Regions from separate parts of the Faecalibacterium sp. 3 genome, predicted to be linked through region 2. Evidence: a T-box and tRNA genes for the amino acid it is inferred to sense, from the RefSeq annotation. Region 2 holds a T-box; the other holds one or more tRNA genes.
The links. The T-box of region 2 lies ahead of metG (methionine--tRNA ligase). A T-box ahead of a tRNA ligase gene usually reads a tRNA of that ligase, here a tRNA-Met.
Positions count from the first base shown of each region.

Region 1: it encodes a tRNA-Met, which carries the amino acid that the T-box ahead of metG (methionine--tRNA ligase) is inferred to sense. The anticodon was not compared.

Region 1 is NZ_JBLWFN010000001.1:752,199-763,466, forward strand. Features, by position in the region: gene ACNSPV_RS03460 (bifunctional diguanylate cyclase/phosphodiesterase) at 1-1,620, opposite strand, end outside; gene ACNSPV_RS03465 (extracellular solute-binding protein) at 1,655-3,097, opposite strand; gene ACNSPV_RS03470 (PTS transporter subunit IIABC) at 3,339-5,456, opposite strand; gene ACNSPV_RS03475 (PRD domain-containing protein) at 5,557-6,405, opposite strand; gene ACNSPV_RS03480 (hypothetical protein) at 6,551-6,787, opposite strand; tRNA gene ACNSPV_RS03485 (tRNA-Met) at 6,845-6,921, opposite strand; gene ACNSPV_RS03490 (DUF4349 domain-containing protein) at 7,036-8,166, opposite strand; gene ACNSPV_RS03495 (RNA polymerase sigma factor) at 8,153-8,647, opposite strand; gene ACNSPV_RS03500 (hypothetical protein) at 9,048-9,623, opposite strand; gene ACNSPV_RS03505 (biotin transporter BioY) at 10,156-10,725, shown strand.
Region 2 is NZ_JBLWFN010000001.1:2,844,525-2,855,792, forward strand. Features, by position in the region: gene ACNSPV_RS13415 (DUF2798 domain-containing protein) at 324-788, opposite strand; gene ACNSPV_RS13420 (hypothetical protein) at 1,956-2,273, shown strand; gene ACNSPV_RS13425 (hypothetical protein) at 2,293-2,604, shown strand; gene ACNSPV_RS13430 (hypothetical protein) at 2,614-2,835, shown strand; gene ACNSPV_RS13435 (Dabb family protein) at 2,910-3,212, shown strand; T-box leader at 3,258-3,499, shown strand; gene metG (methionine--tRNA ligase) at 3,569-5,566, shown strand; gene ACNSPV_RS13445 (DMT family transporter) at 5,573-6,535, shown strand; gene ACNSPV_RS13450 (TatD family hydrolase) at 6,532-7,347, shown strand; gene ACNSPV_RS13455 (hypothetical protein) at 7,436-7,669, shown strand; gene ACNSPV_RS13460 (ABC transporter ATP-binding protein) at 7,818-8,630, opposite strand; gene ACNSPV_RS13465 (ABC transporter permease) at 8,638-9,582, opposite strand; gene ACNSPV_RS13470 (ABC transporter substrate-binding protein) at 9,760-10,842, opposite strand.

The DNA.
Region 1 (11,268 bases), 2.1 Mb from region 2:
CTTGCGGATGGTCAGCAGCTTGTCTCCCCTTTCCGTGGTGGTGCAGGGGCGGGAAAGCTGGATCCGGGTCAGCGTCTCCTCAAAGCGGCGCACGCTCAGGAAGCGGTCCGCGGGCTGGGGTTCGCCCAGCAGGGAAAAAAAGTTATCGGTAACATACACGCTGCCGGTGTCGAACCGCAGCTCATAGCCGCCCAGCTCCACACTGGCCATATCCATGATGCGCAGAAACTTTGTGGAGTTGTTCAGCAGCTCGCTGTTCAGGCTGGTCAGTGCATCAGCCAGACGATCCAGCTCCCGGATCTTTGTATGGGACAGCTCCGGGAACTTCTTTTTCTCCTGCCCGTCCACCACCTCGTAATACAGCAGCTCCACCGGGCGGGCCAGCTTGCGGGCGGTCAGCAGGCTGCTCAGAATGCCCAGCACCAGCGTACCCACCACCACAGCGGTGAGCACATGCCGGACATTCTGCGCAAAGGCAAACAGCGTCTTGCTGTTCACCGCGCCGATCAGCAGCCAGTGCTCATCGGAGAAGGGCGCATTGCGGCTGTACAGGCTGATGGGCATTGCCACCGCGTAGTAATCCCGTTTGTGCAGGTTCAGCCAGCAGCCGTCTGCCCGCCTCTCGCAGCGCATCATGCTTGCCGGCGCTGCCAGTGCATCGCTGTCCTGACTGGACGTGACCGACTTGCTGACCACGAATTCCTCGGCGTCCTCGTCCGCAGTGGTGGACACCAGAAAATACGCGCCGTTTTTCTCGTTCTGCAGCTCTGCATAGGGCATTTTTTCCTGCAGGTAGCTAGTGAGCAGCTCCACGCCCACCACGCCGTACACCGTGCCGTCCGGCAGGATCAGCGGCTGGGAGTAGGCAATGGCCGAACGGTCATCGCCCGGGATCGTGTATGTGCTGGTGGTCCAGCGGCCGTAATATTCCTCGCTCAGGCGGGCATTGTCCTCATAGGCCCGCAGGAACGGCTCCTTGAAAAAGCCCCGGTCCTTCAGGCCATAGTAGCGCAGGACAGGCTGCCAGCTTTTATCGGTGGTGATGCCCAGCGCCTTGACCACCGCCGCGCTGCCGCGCTCGATCAGCAGGTCGGCATTCTCCTCCGAAGGGCGGGCGTCCGGGTCCAGATCCCGCAGGTAGATGCCGGGCACACCGCTGCCCACATCCAGAATGCGCAGGTCCTCGGTGTTCAGCACCACAAAAATGCCGGTGACAGACCGTGCGCGCAGGGTGTTGACCAGCTCCGGTGCAATGGCGGCAAGCAGCGCGCTGCTCTGTTCACTGTCGGTGTTCAGGGCATCCAGATCCAGACGGCCCGTGTTCACCATGGAAAGGGTGGCCCGGTCGATGTAGTCCGAGAGCTCGGTCAGGTTCTGTGCATCCTGCATCAGGTCCTGCATGTAACCGACGCGGTTGCGCACCTGCATGGCAAGCATGTCCTTTGCGTTCTGGTTCAGCCTGCCGCCCACATTGGTGACGTAGATGCTGATGATGAGCAGCAGGACCTCTGCCACCAGCACCAGCATCATCGCCCCGAAAATGGTGCGGAAGATCGGTTGTGTCTTTTCTCCGCGCCGGGGCGTCTGTGTGCCCTGCGCTGCCCGCCTGTGCAGCATCATCCTCACCTCTTTTTCTCCGTGTATCCCGCGCAGCTCAGCCCTCGTACCGTGCAAGCTTTGCGCAGATGTCCTGATACCATGCCTCAAAATACTCGTCGGTCAAAAACTCGGCCTCTGCCTCGGCGGCACTCCGGCCCTCGGCGATGCGCTGGACCACCGTCTCGCGGTCCGCTGCGGCAAGGTCGCTCAGGCCATATTCCAGCACCTTGCGGGCACTGTTGCTGCCTGCAAAGGCGTGGGGCGTATACAGACGATTCCCGTTCACCGTATCCACCGCAACCTCCAGCGTCTGCTGCATGTTATCGTCCAGAGTCAGGCCGCTGGCAAGGATCTCCTGCATATCGTTGGCTTTCCGGGTAACAGGCAGATAGCCCGAGCCCACCGAGAACGCAATGTTGTTCTCTGCCCGGACGAACCATTTGAGGAACTCCACCGAGGCCTCGACCTCCTCCTCTTTGGCTGCTGTCACCACCATACCGGCACCCTGCTGCACCGCTACCGCCTCGCCGCCTTCAAACTGCGGGGCGGGCAGTGTCCTCAGGCTGATCTCATGGCTTTCGTTGGCGTCGTTCGTCACCCTGGTGGGGAAGAAGGTGGCGCTGGAACTGGAGCCCACGTAGGCCAGCACATTGCCGGTCTTGATATCATCGCTGCGGAAGCGGCCGGTGGCGGCAAACCAGCCCCTGACAAAGGGAACATAGTAGTTGTCCCACAGCCTGCGGGCCACATCGCGCTCAAAGTTGACGGTCATTCTGCCGTCCTTCACTGCAAAGATGGTGTCGCCCAGCTGCTGTGCGCCCACCAGCATATAGTTTGCCATGGCATCACGGCCGAACAGCGCCTTGCCGTCATCCGGCGCGGCGGTCTGGGCATCGGTCCAGTTGTAGTATTTTTCTGCGGCGGCCGTCAGCCCCTCCATGGTGGCAAGGTCCTCATATCGGACATCGGTGGCATCGGCAAAGGCCTGCCAGTCGGTATCATTGAGGAACAACAGCTCGGTGGATTTTGCCACCGGGAAGATCTTGATGCTGTCGTCCTCCCCGAAGCCCCCCTCCGAGAGGTAGCCTTCCACGAACTGAGCCTTTTCCTCCTCGGTCAGGCAGGGGGCAAGGTCCACCACCATGCCCATCTGGTCCAGCGCATAGGCGGTATCGGCGTAGGCCGAGAAGATATTGGGCATGGCGGCAGCGCCCACCTTGCCCTCGGCAGAGTCCATCACACTGGTTTCCAGATCGTTGACGCTGCCCTGACTCTCGGTGGACACCTTGATGCCCTTTTGGGCACCGACGGTCTCGTTGAACTGGTTCACAAGGCTGGTAAAGCTTTCCAGCTGGTCGCCATTGTAATAGGTCCACACCATGATATCGGTCACTTTGGCGGGCACTTCTGGCCCGGCGCTGCCGCTGCAGCCGGCGCAGCCCAGTGCCAGTGCCGCCGCGCACAGTCCACACAGCAGCGACTTGATATGGTTTTTCATTGGTTTTCTCCCTCCGGGTGCTGCACAGCAGGCTTGCCTGCCCGTGTCCAGTTTACATCCAGTTTATCATACCATCATTTTCCGCTGGCGTAAACAGAAACGCGCAAAAATCACCCACAGCGCAGAGAGAAAGGCCCCGACCGGCCGGAAAAACCGGCTTTTGGGCAGCACAAAGGGCCGTCCCCCGCATTCGGAGACGGCCCTTTGCTTTATGATAACCCTGCCTTTTGGGAGAAACGCATCAGCCCTTCAGTTCCAGCAGTGCATCGCCCTGCTTCACGGTACCGGAGGCTTTGGGAGTGACCGCTGCATACTCGTCGGTGTTGCAGACGATCAGCGGTGTGGTGACGGGATAGCCCTCGGCCTTGATGGCCTCGATGTCAAAGCGGATCAGCGGCTGGCCCTTGCGCACCTTGTCGCCCTCATTGACGAGGTAGGTGAAGTGCTTTCCGCCCAGCTTGACGGTGTCGATGCCAATGTGCATCAGCAGCTCCGCGCCGTCAACGGTGGTCATACCCACCGCGTGGTGGGTGTCGAAGGTGGAAGAGATCTCGCCGTCGGCAGGAGCCACCAGCTCACCCACCGCAGGCTCGATGGCAATGCCGTCGCCCAGCGCACCGCTGGCAAAGGCTTCGTCCTTCACCTCGGCCAGCGGGACAACGGTGCCGGTGAGGCAGGCTGCAAGCACGGTATCCTTTGCGGCTGCTGCCGGGGCTGCGGGGGCAGCTGCCGGGGCGGGTGCTGCGGGCGCTGCCGGGGTCTTGGGCGCATTTTCCAGATAATCCTCCAGCTTTGCCTTGATGACTGCCACCTTGGGGCCGTACACCACCTGAACGCCGTTGCCCTTGCAGATGACGCCGGAAGCGCCGGAAGCCTTGAGCACATCCTGCCGAACCAGCGCAGCGTCCTTGACGGTGCAGCGCAGACGGGTGGCGCAACAGTCCACGTCGGACAGGTTGTCGGTGCCGCCCAGACCTTCCACGATCAGGGCGCTGACCGGGTCATCCCCTGCGGGGGCGTTGCTGCCGGAAGCGGCGCTGCGGGCGTTCACGTCCGCACGGGTGTACAGCTTGACCTCCTCGGCATCGTCGCGGCCCGGGGTCTTGTAGTCAAACTTGGAGATCATGAAGCGGAAGATCAGGTAGTACAGCACAAAATACACTGCACCCACAACGACCACCCAGATCCAGTGGGTCTTGGCGTTGCCCTGCATCGCGCCGAACAGCACCAGATCGATCAGACCGCCGGAGAAGGTCATGCCCACGCCCACGTTCAGGATATGCATGAGCATGAAGGACAGGCCCGCCAGCACGCAGTGCACGGCGTACATGGGAAGTGCCACAAAGATGAAGGTGAACTCCAGCGGCTCGGTGATGCCGGTGAGGAAGGCGGTCAGGGCTGCAGAAAGCAGCAGGCCGCCTGCCGCCTTTTTCTTTTCCGGCTTTGCGCAGTGGTACATTGCCAGCGCAGCGCCGGGCAGGCCGAACATCATAAAGGGGAACTTACCGGCCATGAAGCGGGTGGCGCTGACCGAGAACACCGTGGTGGACTTGGAGGCCAGCTCTGCAAAGAAGATGTTCTGGGCACCGGTCACGGTGACGCCGTCGATGATGGCGGTGCCGCCCACAGCGGTCTGCCAGAACGGCATGTAGAACACATGGTGCAGGCCGAAGGGGATCAGTGCACGCTCCAGCAGGCCGTAGATAAAGGTGCCTGCATAGCCGGAAGCCAGCACCAGTGCGCCCAGCGCAGCAATGCCGCTTTGCACCACCGGCCAGATGTAGAACATGGCGATGCCGACCACCAGATACACGATGGAGCTGATGATGGGCACAAAGCGGGTGCCGCCGAAGAAGGCCAGAACCTGCGGCAGCTCGATCTTATAGAACTTGTTGTGCAGGGCTGCCACGCCCAGACCGACCACGATGCCGCCGAACACGCCCATCTGCAGGGTGGTGATGCCCAGCATGGTGGTGGTGGAGTTGGCGGGCATTGCGTCCACGCCGCCAGCGGCGTTGATCATGGCCTGAATGGCCGTGTTCATGATGATATAGGCCACCGCACCGGACAGGGCGGCCACCTCTTTTTCCTTGCGGGCCATGCCGATGGCCACGCCCATGGCGAACAGCAGGGCCAGATTGTTGAACACGGCGCTGCCGGTCTGGCTCATCACGTCCAGAATGGTGTAGATCAGGGTACCGGGGTGGATGACGCTGTTCAGGCCATAGGCCGCCAGCATGGTCTCGTTGGTGAACGAGCTGCCGATGCCCAGCAGCAGGCCCGCCACGGGCAGCAGTGCAATGGGCAGCATAAAGCTGCGTCCGACACGCTGCAGCACGCCAAAGATCTTGTCTTTCATCTTCAATTCTCCTTTTCCAAATTTGTATCCAGCAAATATATCCACACGCAGGCGCGGCCTGCGGAGAATCAGAGGTACGGCGGTGCGGCAGGCGGGCGGCTTACTTTCCCATCCGGATGCGCTTCAGGTGAATGGTGAGGAACACCAGCTCCTCGTCCGAGAGTTCCTTGTTCCATGTGTTGCGCACATAATCCGCAAGGCAGCAGGCACATTTATAATGTTCGCTGCAGTTCCGTGCGATCAGCGCCCGGAACATCTCATCGTGGGCATCGTTCTCGCTCTCCTGTTTGCCCTGAAACACCCGCTGCGCAAAAAAGCGCAGATGCACTGTGAAGCGGCTGAAATTCAGCGCGTCCCGGTCAAAATGGCAGCCGTAGAAGCACTCCACCACCTGCACGCAGCCGTCCACAAAGCGGGTGACGTCGTTCACCACGCTCATGGTGGTGTTCAGCTCCGCATTGACGATGTGCAGGGCGATGAAGCCGCCCTCGTCGTCCGAGAGGTCTGCTTTGCAGCGCTGGCGGATGATGGCCAGACAGTCCATGCCAAGGCGGTACTCCTGCGGATAGAACTCCCGGATCGGTGCCATGAGCGGGTTGGAGAAGCGGATGCCCTGCTCACTGCGCTGGATGGCAAAGCTGATGTGGTCGGCCAGCGTGATGAGCAGGCTCTCGTTCAGCGGGTAGTTCACCCGGCTGCGGATCATTGCCACCAGCTCATCGGTGAGCAGCAGATGCTCATAGGGGATCTGTTCCAGCAGCTCCACCAGCTTCTGCTGCACGGCAGGGCTGGTCATGCGGTAGCTGCGCTCCACCTTTCCGGCGTCCAGCTTGTACCCCGGCTTTGCGCCAAAGCCCAGCCCGCGCCCGGTAACGATCAGCTCGCAGCCGGTGGGGTCCACCACCCGCAGGATGTTGTTGTTGATCGGTTTTTTGACGGTATATTGCATCGTCTCTCCTCCTCAGGCCGAAAAAGGCAATAAAAAAAGACCACTCCTGACACAGCAAATAACACCGAAGGCTGAAACACGCTTTCGGCTTGTGCTGTGCAGAGTTGGTCTAGCCCGCCAAACGGTAACAATCCAACGACGCTGCTCACGTACGATTTTCTTTTGATCTGGCCCAAAGCGGCCCGCCGCATGAATGCAGACCGGCTCTGTGCTTTTTTAAAATAGCATATTTTTTGCAGGGCGTCAAGGCGGAAATGGCCTTCCGGTCCCGTTTTATCAGGCTGTCCAAATTCAGGTGATATTTTACAGCAGAATGACGAGTAAAGAGAAGTCCTGCCCCGGGTTTTTCCACCGTTGATCCCTCTCCTGTGGAAAAGCCCATGATTTTCCTTCCGAAAAAGCAAAACAAAAAAGCATCCTGAAATTTCAGGATGCTTGGTGGTTGCGGGGGCCGGATTTGAACCAACGACCTTCGGGTTATGAGCCCGACGAGCTACCAGACTGCTCCACCCCGCGATATTTACTTTGTGCTCTCAGCGGTTCTCGCTGACTGCTCAAGTATAATACCACACAGCGGGATGGATGTCAACCCTTTTCTGAAAAAATTTTCTGGTTCCCTTCCGGGCCTGCTCACTTTCTCTTTTTGCGCCACACTGCGACGCCGCCAGCCACCGCCGCCGCGATGACCACCACCGGCCATGCGCCTGCAAGGAAGACGGCCAGCTGCTGCACGCCCTGTGCAAAGTTCTGCCAGCCGCTGGCAAATGCGTCGGCCATGCGGGAGACAAAGCCCTCGCTGGGCGGCGAGTAGGTCTTTACCTCGCTCAGGCTCACGCAGACGGTGCACTGCTCCACCTGATTGCTGTACCAGTCCATCTGGCTCTGCCAGCTCTCGATCTGGCTCTGTACCTCGGTCAGACTGGACTCGATCTCCAGCAGGTCGGAAAGGGTCTCGGCCTGCTGCTGCAGCTGCTGCAGACGGGTGCGCTGGGCCTTGAGGTTCTCAAGCCGGGCCTCCACATCCATGTACTGGGCGGTCACGTCGTCGGCCTGCTGGTTTTTGTAGGTCACGTTGCCGGCTTCGGCCACAGCCGCAAGAAAGCTGGCGTAGTTCTTCTGCGGCACCCGGAAGGTCAGGCTGACGCTGCGGCTGTCCTCGGTGCCGGAGTATTCGCTGCTGGATTCCATGTATCCGCCCGCTTCGGCAGCCGCCGCATCCAGCGCAGCGCGGGCCGCGTCGTAGTCCTTGCTTTCCAGACTGAGGTTCGCAGTGTAGATGATCTTTGCGTGGTCGGTGCTGTGGGCCGCTGCCGCCGCGTCGTCCTCCGAATAAGCAGCGGTGCCGTTGTCTGCGCCGCTTTCCAGTGACAGGCTGTTCAGGCTGTAATCGGCGGCCATGGGGCTGTCCATAGCGGCGCGGTCCACGCCGCCTGCCGCCATCGCGGCCGCAGAGCTGTCCGCCGAATAATAGGCCGCCGGGCTGCTGCTCTTTGCGCCAAGGCCGATCATGCCGGTGGCAAAGGCACCGTAGCCCACCGCGCACACCGCCAGACAGGCCGCCAGTGTGCCCACCCGCTTTACAGGAAAGCGGACAGGCTTTTTCCGCTGCACCGGTGCAGGCCGGGCCGGTGCCGGGGTCTTCATCATGGGCTGGTTCTTTTCCTCTTCGGTCAGCTGGTCGGTCATGGCCAGCAGCTTTGCTTTCAGGTCCTCCGGTGCACAGAGATCGTCCGTCTCCATCTTATACTCATACCACCTCATCCTCGATCTCCTCCTTCAGCATCGTATGTAACTGTGCTCTTGCGCGCCGCAGCCAGCTCAGCACCGTGTTGGACGGTGCACCCAGCATCCGCCCGATCTCCGCCGCCGTGTAGCCCTCATAATAATGAAGGTAGATGGCGTTGCGGTAGTTTTCCGGCAGGGCGCGCACCGCATCCAGCACGCTGCCGTCCGCAAACTCATCCGGTGCGGGCAGGTTCTCGTCCAGCTCCGTGTCCTTCTGGTGCGCTGCACGGGTCAGGTCCCGGCAGCGGTTGATGGCTACCCGCAGCAGCCATGCTTTGAGGTGCTCCTCACTCTCAAAGGTGCCGTTGTAATGCAGGAGTTTTTCGTAGACATCCTGCACCACATCCTCGGCATCGGCCGCGCATCGGCTGTTGTGCATGGCAGCACGGTAGACAGCATCGCTGTACTTCTGCACTGCCAGCGTGAATACTTCATTTCTGGTCAGCTGTCCCATCATTCAAGCTCTCCTTTTACGCCTGTACAGGGCTGTGGAATCCGTATTCCACGGGGACATTCACCCTATACACGGCTGAACGCCCCCGAAGATTGCATTGCTGGAAAATTTTATGAAAAACTGCGCACACAGGCCGTTTGTGCGCATTCGTATGCGATAGTATACCATGAAACCGCAAAAAACAAAAGGGTTGCAAAAGGCCTTTTGGTCAAGAATCGTCTCCGCTTTGCCAACTCACCCGCTGGCGCGGATGCTCCCCATAGGGAGCCAGCCACCGATCTTAACGACCCCATCCCGTGAAAATGCAATAGCAGACGGCCCGCAGGCCGTCTGCTATTGCTGAATTAAAAATAATATTACATTAAATATTGTCCGGGTTGCGGCGGCCATTCAGATCCTTCTCTCACCGACGGTAGACCCTTTGCAGCAGGGCCACCCGCCCGGCCAGAAAGGTATCCGCCTTCGGGTGATGCAGCCAGCGCTTGTGCTGTGCCGTATGCACCAGCTTCCGGCCCAGCGCTGCGGGGTCGGCATCGATGAGCTCCACATCCTGCATAGTCAGCTGCAGCGCCAGCGCCGCAGGCGCATCCGGCACAGGCGGCAGCGGGTCCTCCCACACAAAGGGCGGCAGCAGCTGCACCGCCACGGTGGTGCGGGTGCACTCCCCGGTGAGCAGCAGCGCCGCAGGCGCGCCGTCCGGTGCCACATGCAGGGTGCTGTACAGCAGCTGCAGATTGCCCGGGGCCAGAAGGCGGGTATCCCCTTCCCGCTCCGTGGGCGACAGGGTCAGATACTCCCGCGCTTCGTCCGGATCGATCCACCGCGCCGGTGCCTGCACGCGGGCATACAGCGCCGGCAGGGCAAAGCTGCCCGCCGCATCCAGTGCGTGCTGCAAAAGCAGATAGAACTCGGTCAGCGGGCAGGCCGGGTCGGGCTGCGGCATCCCGAAATCGGGGCGCGATACGTGTCCTCCACCCATAAGGGACCTCCTTGTTTTTCTTGACAAGCCGTATAAAACAGGCTATACTATCAATAGAAAAGGTGCTGCCCGCAAGGGTCAGCTCTCTTCGGCTAAGTAGTCAATAAGAATGACCGCTCAGTGTTTGCGAGACTGTGGGCGGTCATTTCTTATTGTTATGGATCTCCTTAAAGATTGCCCATGCGATCTGAAATGTAATTCCGACTGTCCCGCCGATGACGACGAACAGCTGAAGAACGTCTTCTAACTTCATGAGGCATCCCCCCTTTCGCGTTTGCGTCCGGGGGAACCGAGCAATAAGGTTTCACAGCCCCCGGACACTTGCCGGAGGAAGTCAGACCACCTTTTTATGCAGACAACACCCGCCGCCGTCTCAGGCGGCATTTTTATTTTAGCACACTCTCCACCGTATTACAATCAGGTTCCGAATTGTAAACCCCCTGCAAACTTTATTGTTGACCATCTGTCCCCCGCTGCGCTATACTCGGGCACAGATGCCTTGTAAATTTTTAACAGAGGGGAATTTCAATCTATGAAAAACAAAAAACTGACCACCTATCAGATGGCCGTCACTGCACTGATGGCCGCCGCAATGTGCGTGCTGGGCCCGCTGACGGTGCCCATCGGGGCCGTGCCCATCTCGCTGGCAAACTTTGTCATCTGCCTGACCGCATGGCTGCTGGGACCCAAGTTCGGCACCCTGAGCGTGGCGGTGTATCTGCTCATCGGTCTGGTGGGCGTGCCGGTGTTCTCCGGCTACGGCGCAGGCATTGCCAAGCTGGCAGGCCCCACCGGCGGCTATCTGGTGGGCTATCTGCTGCTGGCCTTCATCGGCGGTCTGTTCATCGAAAAGAGCAAGGGCCAGCCCGTAGTCTCCGGCATCGGCCTTGTGCTGGGCGATGCTGCCTGCTATGTGCTGGGCACTGCATGGTTCGTGTTCCAGATGCAGTGTGAGCTGAGCTATGCGCTGTCGGTGTGCGTGTATCCCTTCATTGCGCTGGACCTTGCCAAGATCGTGGTGAGCTGCGTCGTGGGTGCACTGCTGCGCAAGCGTCTGGAGCAGGCCGGTGTGCTGAAACTGCAGAGTGCAGTTTCAGAATGATGTGCCTGCGGCAATGATGTGCTGCGCAATGATGTTTGTGCCGGGCACAAAATGATGTGCCGCTGCGCGGCAATGCCGGAGATGGGAGCATTCAAAATGCCCTCCGCGATGCTCTGGGCATCCTCAGCGGAAAAACTTTTCAGCAGAGCAAGGGGCTGTTGCAAAATATCGAGGGCAAAAGACGTTGAAAACTTCAGCAAAGAGCACCTGAAGCAGCCCAAAAGTTGAAAAAATCATCATAGATCCAGAGAAAAAAGTACAGCAAAGCTGAGCATCTGCGAAAAAACAGGTGCTCAGCTTTTTGCATTTTCAGTTCCGAAAAATTCTTTTGGCAAAAAGAGAGGGCTGGACAGTGCCAGCCCTCTTGACAAGGTTTTTTCATTCCATCACGGCTTTGATTGCAGCAAGCTGCTCTTTCAGGTCACCGTCTACACCCAGTGATTTCTCCTGGATTATTTGTGGGATGTACAGATTGCCCTTGTAAAAGGTGATATAAAACGCATCCGGTTCCGTGAGCCAACGCCAAACTCCAGAATCAACAGC
Region 2 (11,268 bases):
TTGTGTATGATAGTACGATTGACGAAAATTGGCAAGTAGCTTTGTTCACATTCTACATTTTAGGTGGTTCTACTGCATTGATATATAAAAAAAGTTGTGCATCTTGTCTAATAAAGTACCCTTCGCATGTACTTTTTTCACAAATTTCTTAGCTAATTCTTAGGTTTCAATGGCTTTTTCAGGGCATTCCGGGAAATATTTCCATCAAAAATGCCCCATTGTACATGCTTTATATGCCCGATATATAAAATTCGTATAGGTGTCCAGTCCGTTATTCCATCCCGTTCTATACATATTTATTATCGTTCCATATCCGGGAGCTATCAGTCCGTCTGCTTTTCGCCCCGGCGGAACATCAGCCGGAAGATGGCACGGGTAAGCGGGCCGCAGTACAGCAGCTGCCAGCACAGGGCCATGGGCATATTGCAGCCCCAGGTATGCACCCAGGTGCCAAAGCTGGGTTCTTTAAACAGCACCGTTGCGATCAGGCTCATCACCGGGCACATGATGCACACGATCATCAGCGAGATGGCATAGGTGATGAACTGCGGACGATCTGTGGGCCGCATGAACATAAACGCCAATCGAGTGGCCAGTTTCTCCACCACGAAAAATTCCAGCACGCAGGCAATGGGAACCATGATCGGCATCTCGTGCAGAGCCATGACAAAGGTGGCATTGGTGACGCCGCCTGTGTTCAGCGCCACATTGTAAACGATCATGCCATAGACCATAATGGCAGCCATGACAATGGTAAAGAAGATACGTTCCGGTAAAGTTTTAGGCATTTTGATTGTGTCTCCGTTTCTTTTGTGTGTAAATTTTTGCCGCAAAAAAGCCGCCCCGCGAAACTTTCATCTCGCGGGGCGGCGGCGACTACCATTCATTGGCGTTATTTTAGCACAAATCCATCTGACGCATAATACCCTGTGGACATTTTCTCCCGTTTTGCGCAAAATCCTCCACAAACGGCCCGGAACTTCTGGGCAGCTTTGCTGTGACTTTCCCGGCAGCCCTCCCTGCAGGGAACAGAGTTTCTCTCCAAAGGGTACGATCGTCCGGACAGGCCGCACAGAAAGCGGCATTTTGTACGTTCCATCTGCCATTTTTCAAGAACTGCACAATTTTATGTTTTTATCCTTGTGCACTCTGCGAATAGACAAATCAATCAGGAATATGTATAATAAAGCCAGAAACCAGAGAAGTACAGCAGAAGCTCAAGAGAGAGCTACTCCCGCTGACTTGAAACAGAAAGGAGCGAGACCGATGGTCGATATGGAACCCGCACAGTTTGGACAGGCTGTCGGGATTCGCTGAGAAGCAAAACAGAGGCTCACCACAAACGGGATGTTTCCCCCGTATAAAAACACAACAAAAATGAGCCAGTCTTGAGCATCAAAAATGCGATTACACGACAACCTGTCGATTAACTAAAACCCCAGCGATTCAAATAGATCCGCCGGAGATGATTCCTATGAAGGTATCTTTTGTACGGAGAGCATTATTTGAATAGCAAAAAGGAGTTCTACCAATGTACTAAGTAACTTGTCCCTGGCAAATCTAACTCGAAAGAATGTGGTAATATGAAATTCATCTTCAGAATCTCGGTGCCGCACTCCATCAGTTAAGAGAAGGGTCAGTCCAATGTACTAAGTAAATTCGTCCCCTTGAAATAGATTCTCAGTTTCCAGTAGTTTCTAAGGAGAGTCACCCTATGAAACGTTTACTCCGAAAATGAGGAAACCCAAGGAGAAGAGGCTTATGACTCCGAAGAAGTAAGTATCCAGCCGGACGAGGGCTTGCAACCGCCTCGTCCGGCTGGTTTTATTTTGTGTTGTTTTCACCAACAGTCAACGCCCGATTTGTGCAAATTTTACGCAGGAAGGTTGAATACCGTCCTTGCGTTTTCGTCCCCCCTATGTTATAATTGTGGAAAAAGATGGGAGGTGTATTCCATGGAGTCGTTTTTTTCGTTTTCCTCTCTGTTCAACCTTGTGCTGACCGTTATCTGGTTCATCTCCGGCATTCGGGATTTTCAAGGCAAAGACCCGTTCATCAATCTGCCGTTCAACCAGTATCACCGCGACCCGGAGTACCGCGCCTTCTGGCAGAAAAAGAACGGCGTGTTTTACATGCTCAACAGCCTCGCCTTTCTGATCTTAGCCTTCACACCTGTTACATCGCTGATTTACCGTATCATCTTCGGCATTGCCATCGTGGGAGACCTTCTTTATCTTGTCGCTTACGAAAGCTGGAACCATAGTGCGGATTAACAGCCGGAAAGGGGCCGCCATGAATTTGAATCTTTCGGGCTGGGATTGGCTGAACGCCGCGCTGGGTGTGCTGTTTTTGTACCGCGGCATCCGGGACCTGTACAATGGCACCGGCACCGGATGGAGCACCGAGGACGAAAAGAAGCACTTTCACAAATTTTACGGCATCCTGTTGATCCTTTGTGGTACGTTCTGGCTGGTCAACATTTTTCTGCCAAAGGTCGAGCCGCTGAATTCCATTTTGATGGTGGCGACGCTCGTGTTGTGCGCTGCCCTGCTGATCTCGTATCTGTGCTATGCCCTGAGCAGGGACGACAAAACCAAAAAGTGAGGGGTTGCTATGGAAGTCATCTGCGCGATCTTAGCCGCCCTTTTCGGCATCGGGTTCGGCATTTTTATGGCGCTGCAGCCGGAGGATGCCATTGCCCTGCATGACCGTGGACGGTATACGCAGGCACCCGAACTCACGGAAGAGTACATCCGGCTGACCCGGCTGGAGGGCATCGTAGTTTCGGTGCTCTGTGCCGTGCTACTGGTGGTGCTGCTGTTTGCACCCAAATAATACTTTGCAGCTTTCCTCTTGCGGATTTTTTCTCACCCTGCTACAATGAGAAAAAACGCAGGAGGTATTTTATTATGGTCAAGCATGTGATCCTGTGGCAGCTGAAGGACGAGCTGTCTGACGCCGAAAAAGCCGCCGTCAAGGCAGGCATCAAGGAAGGGTTGGAAGGTCTGGCAGGCAAAATTCCCGGCCTTGTGGAAGTGCATGTCAACATCAACGGTCTCCCCTCTTCCACCGCCGACCTGATGCTGGACACCACCTTTGAAAGTGCCGAGGCCCTCAAGGGCTACTCCGTCCATCCCGCCCATGTGGCTGTGGCCGACGGCAAGGTGCGGCCCTACACCAAGGCACGGTTCTGTCTGGATTACGAGATTTAATGTTGACAAACCCACCGTTTTTGCGTATTATAGACATAACAATGTAAATTGGCTGTGAAGAGAAGAGTACGCACCGTCTGCGCCTGACAGAAAGCCCGAAGGATGGAACCGGGCAGGCCGCGCGATGCCGAAGATGGTCTCGGAGCTGCGCAGGCGAAGATTGAGCCTGCGACGGGTGCGCCCGTTACCGCGCTGCGCCGTGCTTTTTTGCCCGGCAAAAGGCTGCGCCCGCAAGGGCGCGGCGAAGCAAGGTGGTACCACGAAAGTTTCAGGCTCTCGTCCTTGTCCGGCTCAGTCCGGCAGGATGAGGGCTTTTTTCGTCCCCCGCCAAATCAGGAAAGGAAGAGTATCAACCTATGAGTGAGCACAAGACATTCTACATCACCACTCCCATCTACTACCCCAGCGACAAGCTGCACATCGGCCACAGCTATACCACCGTCGCCTGCGACGCACTGGCACGCTTCAAGCGGATGCAGGGCTATGACGTCATGTTCCTGACCGGCACCGACGAGCACGGCCAGAAGATCCAGGACAAGGCCGCCGATGCCGGTGTGACCCCCAAGGAGTATGTGGACAAGATCGTAGCCACCGTCAAGGATCTGTGGAAGCTGCTGGACGTCAGCTACGACCGCTTCATCCGCACCACCGACGACTACCACATGGAGTCCTGCCAGAAGATCTTTACCAAGCTGTACGAGCAGGGGGACATCTACAAGGGCGAGTACATCGGCCACTACTGCAAGCCCTGCGAGAGTTTCTGGACCGACAGCCAGCTGGTGGACGGCAAGTGCCCGGACTGCGGCCGTGAGGTCTACGACGCCCACGAGGAAGCCTACTTCTTCAAGACCAGCAAGTATGCTGACCGCCTGCTGAAGCTCTACGAGGAGAACCCCCAGTTCATCCAGCCCGAGAGCCGCAAGAACGAGATGATCGCCTTCATCAAGCAGGGCCTGCAGGATACCTGCGTGTCCCGTACCTCGGTCAAGTGGGGCATCCCGGTGCCCTTCGACCCCAAGCACACCATGTATGTGTGGGTGGACGCCCTGAGCAACTATATCTCCGCGCTGGGCTACGGCAACGAAAAATATCACGACTATGACAAGTTCTGGCCTGCCGACCTGCACATGGTAGGCAAGGAGATCCTGCGCTTCCACACCATCCTGTGGCCTGCCATGCTGATGGCTCTGGATCTGCCCCTGCCCAAGCGGGTGTTCGGCCACGGCTGGCTGCTGATGAACGGCGGCAAGATGTCCAAGTCCGTGGGCAATGTGGTGGACCCTGTGATCCTGTGCGACCGCTACGGCGTGGACTCCATCCGCTACTTCCTGCTGCGTGAGATCCCCTTCGGCAACGATGGCATGTTCACCAACGAAGCTCTGATCAACCGCATCAACAGCGACCTTGCAAACGATCTGGGCAACCTGCTCAGCCGCACGGTCGCCATGTGCGAGAAGTACTTCGGCGGCACCGTGCACAATGTGGCCGGTACCGAGGCCATCGACACCGAGCTGGAGACCATGGTCAACGAGCTGACCGCCAAGGTCACGGCCGACATGGACAGCCTGACCATCCCGCAGGCTCTGATGGAGATCTTTGCAGTGATCCAGCGTGCCAACAAGTACATCGACGAGACCGCTCCCTGGGCACTGGCCAAGGACGAGGCCAACAAGGCCCGTCTGGAGAGCGTGCTGTACCACCTGTGCGAGGCACTGCGCGTGTGCGGCATCCTGCTGAACGCCTACCTGCCCACCACTGCCCCCAAGATGATGGAGCAGCTGGGTCTGGACGCATCCGCTCTGGATCTGAGCAAAACCACCTACGGCGCACAGGAGACCTACACTGTGCACAAGGGCGAAGCACTGTTCCCCCGCATCGACGTGGCAAAGGAGATCGCCCATCTGAAGGAAGAGGACGAGAAGCGCAAGGCCGCTGCCGAAGCTGCCAACAAGGCCAAGGCCGAAGCAGAGAAGAAGGCTGCCGCCCCTGCCGAGGAGAGCACCGTGGACTTTACCCACGAGGAAGAGATCGACTTTGACACCTTCTGCAAGGTGGAACTGCGCGTGGCCGAAGTGCGCGCCTGCGAGAACCTGAAGGAAAGCAAGAAGCTGCTGCACCTGACCGTGTTCGACGGCGAGCGGGAGCGCTGCATCCTGTCCGGCATTGCAAAGTGGTTCAAGCCGGAAGACCTGATTGGTAAGAAGATCGGCATTGTGTGCAATCTGGCACCTCGCCCGATGATGAAGGGCAAGTATGTCAGCGAAGGCATGATCTTTGCTGCCGACACCGCAGATGGCGGCTGCTCCATTGCATTCTACGGCGACGATACCCCCGTGGGCAGCCGCATCCACTGAGCCGCCATGCAGGAAAACAAAACGCTTTCCCGCGCGGAATGGCTGGATAAGATCTTCGGCACGCCGGTGTTCGCCGTGCTGCTGGCCATCTTCTGCAATGTGCTGTGGGGCTCGGCCTTTCCCTTCATCAAGCTGGGCTACCGGCTGTTCTCCATTGAGACCAGCAACACCGCGTCCATCTTCTGCTTTGCCGGTGTGCGGTTCATGCTGGGCAGCTTTCTGGTCCTGCTGGGCAGTGTGCTGCTGCAAAGCCGGGTCCCCCGTCTGCCCCGGGGCAAGGTCGCGGCGGAGTGCTGTGCGCTGGGCCTGTGGCAGACCACGTTTCAGTACGCCTTCTATTATATCGCTGTTGCCATGCTCACCGGTGCCTTTGGCGGCATCCTGAACAGCACCCAGAGCTTTCTGGGCGTTATCTTTGCCCACTTCATCTACGGCAACGCCGACCGCATGACCCCTGCCAAAACGCTGGGCTGTGTCATCGGCTTTGCGGGCGTGCTCATCGGCACGCTGGGCAACCACGGCAGCGGCAGCGGCTGGGGCGTGTTCTGCATGATGACGGCCACCGTCATCTTTACCCTGTCCGGCCCGTGGAACAAATCCGTGACCAAAAAAGCAGACAGCTTTGCCGTCTGCTTCATCAACCTGTTCGTGGGCGGTCTGGCACTGTTTGTGCTGGGCGCGGTCATGGGCGGCAGTCTCCATGTGCAGAACGCACTGGCGGCGGTGGTCATGCTGTATCTGGCCTTCATCTGCGGGGCAGGCTATGTGCTGTGGGCCCTGCTGATGAAGAACAACCCGGTCAGCCGCATTGCCATCTTTGGCTTCGTGAACCCGGTGGTCAACGTGCTGCTGAGCGCCGTGCTCAACGGCGAACCCCTGTTCCGCTGGCAGTATCTGGCGGCGCTGGTGTTCGTGTGTGTGGGCATCTGGCTGGTGAACAAGGCCCCCGCCAAAAAGGAGGGCAAATGACCGGCCCCATTTTTGACACCCACGCGCACTACAGTGCCCGCGCCTTTGACGCCGACCGCTATCCCCTGCTGGACAGCCTGCCCGGTAAAGGCGTGGTGGGCGTGTGTGAACAGGCCACCCACTCCGGGGATGCACCCCGGGTGCTGGAGCTGGCGCACCGCTACCCGTGGGTGGTGGCCGCCGTTGGCATCCATCCGGAAAGCCTGCTGCCCGCCGCCGACTGCGGCGAGGAAGGCCCGGCTCCTACGGTCTCGGTCTATGGCGGCGACTGGGCCGCCGAGATGCGTGCCCTGATGCCCTGTTATGCCGACCCCAAGGTGGTGGCAGTGGGGGAGTGCGGGCTGGACTACCACTGGCCTGTGCCCAAGGACGCCCAGCTGGCCATGTTTGAGGCACACATCCAGCTGGCGCTGGAGCTGGACAAACCCATCATCGTGCACGACCGCAATGCGCACGCCGATGTTTACGCCCTGCTCAAAAAATACCAGCCCAAGGGCATCGTCCACTGCTATTCCGGCAGTGCCGACGACGCGGTGTGGCTGGCAAAACAGGGACTGTTCATCGGTTTTGGCGGGGCGTGCACCTTCAAGGGTGCCAAGCGGGCGGCAAAGGCCATCAGTGCCCTACCGCTGGAAAGCATCGTGCTGGAGACCGACTGCCCCTACATGGCACCGGAGCCGGTACGCGGCACCCGCTGTGACAGCTCCCTCATCCGCTATGTGGGCGAGTATATCGCCCAGCTGCGGGGCATCTCTGCCGAAGAGGTGTTCCGCACCACAGCCGAAAATGCCCGCCGGGTATACGGGCTGTGATCCGTTTTTCGCAAGTTGCACAGGTTTTTCTCTGTGCTTCTGTATAAATCAACAATCAAAATCCAAACTGTTATAAGGAGAACCTACCATGAAAGCACGTATTCCTAAGCACCGCGAGTTCATCATCAACTTCCCCGACAGCATCGACCAGAACAAGGCCAACGAGGGCTGGGCAAAGCTGCAGCAGATCGTTGAGGACTACAAGAAGGCCCACAACGGCGCTTCCGTCTACGCTCCCACCTTCATCGAGGACTGCGAGGCCGAGGTGAAGAAGCTGCAGGAAGAGTACGGCTTCGAGTACACGGTCGAATACGTTCAGTAATTTCTGATATTTAAAATCCCCTCTGTGCATCTGCGCAGGGGGGATTTGCTGTTTCAGGGGAAGCCGCTTTTTCCCTGCGGTGTGCTCCCGCAAAAATACAGCCCCGGCAGACTGCATGGTCTGTCGGGGCTGTGCTTTCCTGTCCGGGTCACTTTTCCACTTTACTCAGCAGGATGCGGTCATTGTCCAGATTCTTGCCGGCATTCTCGCGGAACTTTTCAAGCAGGTCGTCCACGGTCATCCGGCTGCGTTCCTCGCCCTTCACGTCAAAGACGATGCGGCCGGAATCCATCATCAGGGTGCGGTTGCCCAGCTCCAATGCCTGATGCATGTTGTGGGTGACCATCAGGCAGGTGATCTTCTTTTCGGCCACGATGCTCCTGGTCAGCTCCAGCACCTTTTCGGCGGTGGCGGGGTCCAGCGCTGCGGTGTGCTCGTCCAGCAGCAGCAGCTTGGGGGTGACCAGCGTTGCCATGAGCAGGGTCAGCGCCTGCCGCTGACCGCCGGAGAGCAGTCCCACCGGCTGCTTCATCCGGTCCTCAAGGCCCATATCCAGCAGCGCCAGCTTTTCGCGGAACACTTCCTTGTCCTTGCGGGAGATGCGGGAGAAGATGGCGTGGGGCGCAGTGCCGGCACGCAGATAGGCCAGCGCAAGGTTTTCCTCAATGGTCATGTTGGGTGCGGTGCCCTTGAGCGGGTCCTGAAACAGGTGGCCGATGACCTTGCTGCGCTGGTGCTCCGGCTCAAAGGTGATATCCTGTCCACCCAGCAGGATGCTGCCCTCGTCGGCGATGAAGCCGCCGGTGATGGCGTTGAACAGGGTGGATTTGCCCGCACCGTTGGAGCCCACGATGGTGGCGAAATCCCCGGCTTCCATGTGCAGGCTGACGCCGTTCAGGGCCACTTTTTCATTGACCGTGCCGGGGTTGAAGGTCTTGTGCAGATCGTTCAGCTGAAGCATTTCCATCTTACTTTCCCTCCTTGCCGGTAGTCACGCGGCGGCGGCAGGCCCCATGCTTGCGCTGCTCAAAGGCGATTTTTTCCTTGATGGCCGGCATCGAAATGGCAATGGCCACGATGATGGCAGACACCAGCTTCATGGCGGCGGCGGGCACATTGAAGCGCAGGGCCACAGCCACGATAAAGCGGTACAGGCAGCTGCCGAACACCACGCCGATGATGCGGCGCGGCATGGTGCGCTTGCCGAGCAATGTCTCGCCGATGATGAGGGAGGCCAGTGCGATGGTCACCATGCCGGTGCCCACATTGATATCGCAGCTCTTCTGATACTGCGCCAGCAGGCCGCCGGAGAGGGCGCACAATGCGCCGGAAACGCACAGGCCCACCGTGATGGTGAAGGCCGGGTTGATGCTGGAAGCACGCACCATAGCAGCGTTGTCACCGGTGGCGCGGATGGACAGGCCCAGCCGGGTGCCGAGGAAGCCCAGCATCGCCGCACCGGCAAGCAGGATCATGGCCAGCGCGATGGCCAGCTTATACCAGCCGCCAAGGAAGCTCAGTGAGCCCTTTGCCAGCGAGAAAACAGTGTCGGTCTTGACCAGCGACATGGTGGAGGAAAAGCCCATCACGGCCAGATTGATGGTGTAAAGGCCGGTGTTGACGATGATGCCTGCCATGATGCTCTCCACGCCAAGCCGGGTCTGCAAAAAGGCCGTGACAAAGCCGGAGCACACACCTGCCGCCATGGCTGCAACAAGTGCCAGAATGGGGTGGCCGGTCAAAGCCACCTGACAGGCTACCGCGCAGCCCAATGTGAAGCAGCCGTCGGTGGACAGGTCTGCAATGTTCAGGATGGAATAGCTCAGGAACAGTGCCAGCGCCACCAGGGCATAGATACAGCCCAGTTCCAGCGCCGTCTGTAGGACGTTGAGCGAAAAGATACTCGCCAGCATGTGTGTGCTCCTTTTATGTTTTTTGAGTGGACGATTTGAAATGGCGTCTGCGGACGCTCCGGTATGCCATTTTCACGGGAGGATTTTATAAACAGAACCTTTCCTCAGAACCGCCAAAAGCTCCCCCTTTCGGGGGAGCTGGCAAAACCGTCAGGTTTTGACTGAGAGGGTTCTTTTTTAAGAGAAGTTCTCTGCCGTGGTCACTTCTACGATCTCGGTGCAGTAGGGCTTGAAGGCTTCCTTCACGGTGTCGAGGTCCAGACCCAGTGCTTCGCAGGTCTCGGTGTTGATGGTGACGATGCCGTTGTCAAAGGTCTGGTACGGCAGGTCTGCAGTGGTCTTGCCCTCGCACAGCAGCTCTGCCACCATATCGGCAGTGGCTTCGCCCAGCTGGACGTAATCCACGCCGTAGCCTACGAACGCACCGTTCAGTGCAAAGCTGTCGGCACCGGTGTAGTGCTGGACGCCTGCCTCAATGAAGGTCTCGTAGATGGACAGCTCTGCGGTCATTACGGTGTTGTCGGTGGGGGTGAACACGGCCTTGACGCCGGAAGCGATCAGGGCCTCGGCAGCCATCTGCACCTCGGCGGTGGTGGTGCCGTTCTTCTCAATGTACTTGATGCCGTTGGCGTCGCAGAAGGCCTTTGCGTCTGCAATGGCCTGGGTGGAGGCATCCTGACTCAGGTCGTACAGCAGGCCGATGGTGTCAATGTCCGGGTTGACGGCAGTGATCAGCTTCATGATGGCCTCGGTGTTCAGTGCGTCGGAGGTGCCGGTGATGTTCTCCTCGCCGTCAAAGCCTGCAGCGGCGGGGTCGGTAACGGCAGAGTAGACAACGGGGATATCGGTATCCTCCACAGCGGCCAGCATGGTTGCGGCGGTGGGGGTAGCCACAGCCACGATCACATCCACGCCGTCACCTACGAGGTCGGCACCGATCTGGTTCAGGTTGGACTGGTCAGCCTGTGCATTTGCGTAGTAGTCGGCGTAGTCGAAGGCAACGCCCTTCTCAGCGCCCAGCTCATCCAGACGGCTCTCCACAGATTCCACGATCTGGTTCAGGGAAGCATGATCCACGTAGTTGACGATGCCCACCTTGAAGGTCTGACCACCCTCCGCTGCGGCAGAAGCGGTGGAAGATCCAGTCACGGTGCTGGAAGCAGCGCCGCCGCAGCCGGTCAGCGCCAGTGCGGAAACGGCGGAAGCAGCCATAGCGGCCTTGAGGAAGCTGCGGCGGGAGATCATGGTAATGTTTTTCATAATAGTAAGCTCCTTTCCCGGAGCGGGCGGCCCATAAATTTTAAATAAAAAGACCCGCTCCCCTTGCGGGACGGGTCTTTGCAATAAAAAACGACCCTGTCCCTGTGTGTTCATCCACAAGGACAGGATCGGTAAAATTCGATTCTGCGGTGCCACCTTGCTTGCCCTGCTTTCCAGACGCAGAGCCTCTCACGGAGAGCCAACACTCCCCTGTCCTGTAACGGAGACTTCCGTCCAAAGCTACTAAGGCTTGCTGCCCGTTTGCCCGGCCCTCGGCGGCCCACGAAGCTCTGCCCCGCTCTCGCCCGTTTTCACTGTCCGGGCTCACTGAAGATGCGCTGTACAGGTTCTCTTCCGCCTCATCGGTTTGATTGCATTATACACTTTATCGGCATAAAGTCAAGAGGAAATTGCAAAAATTTCTTT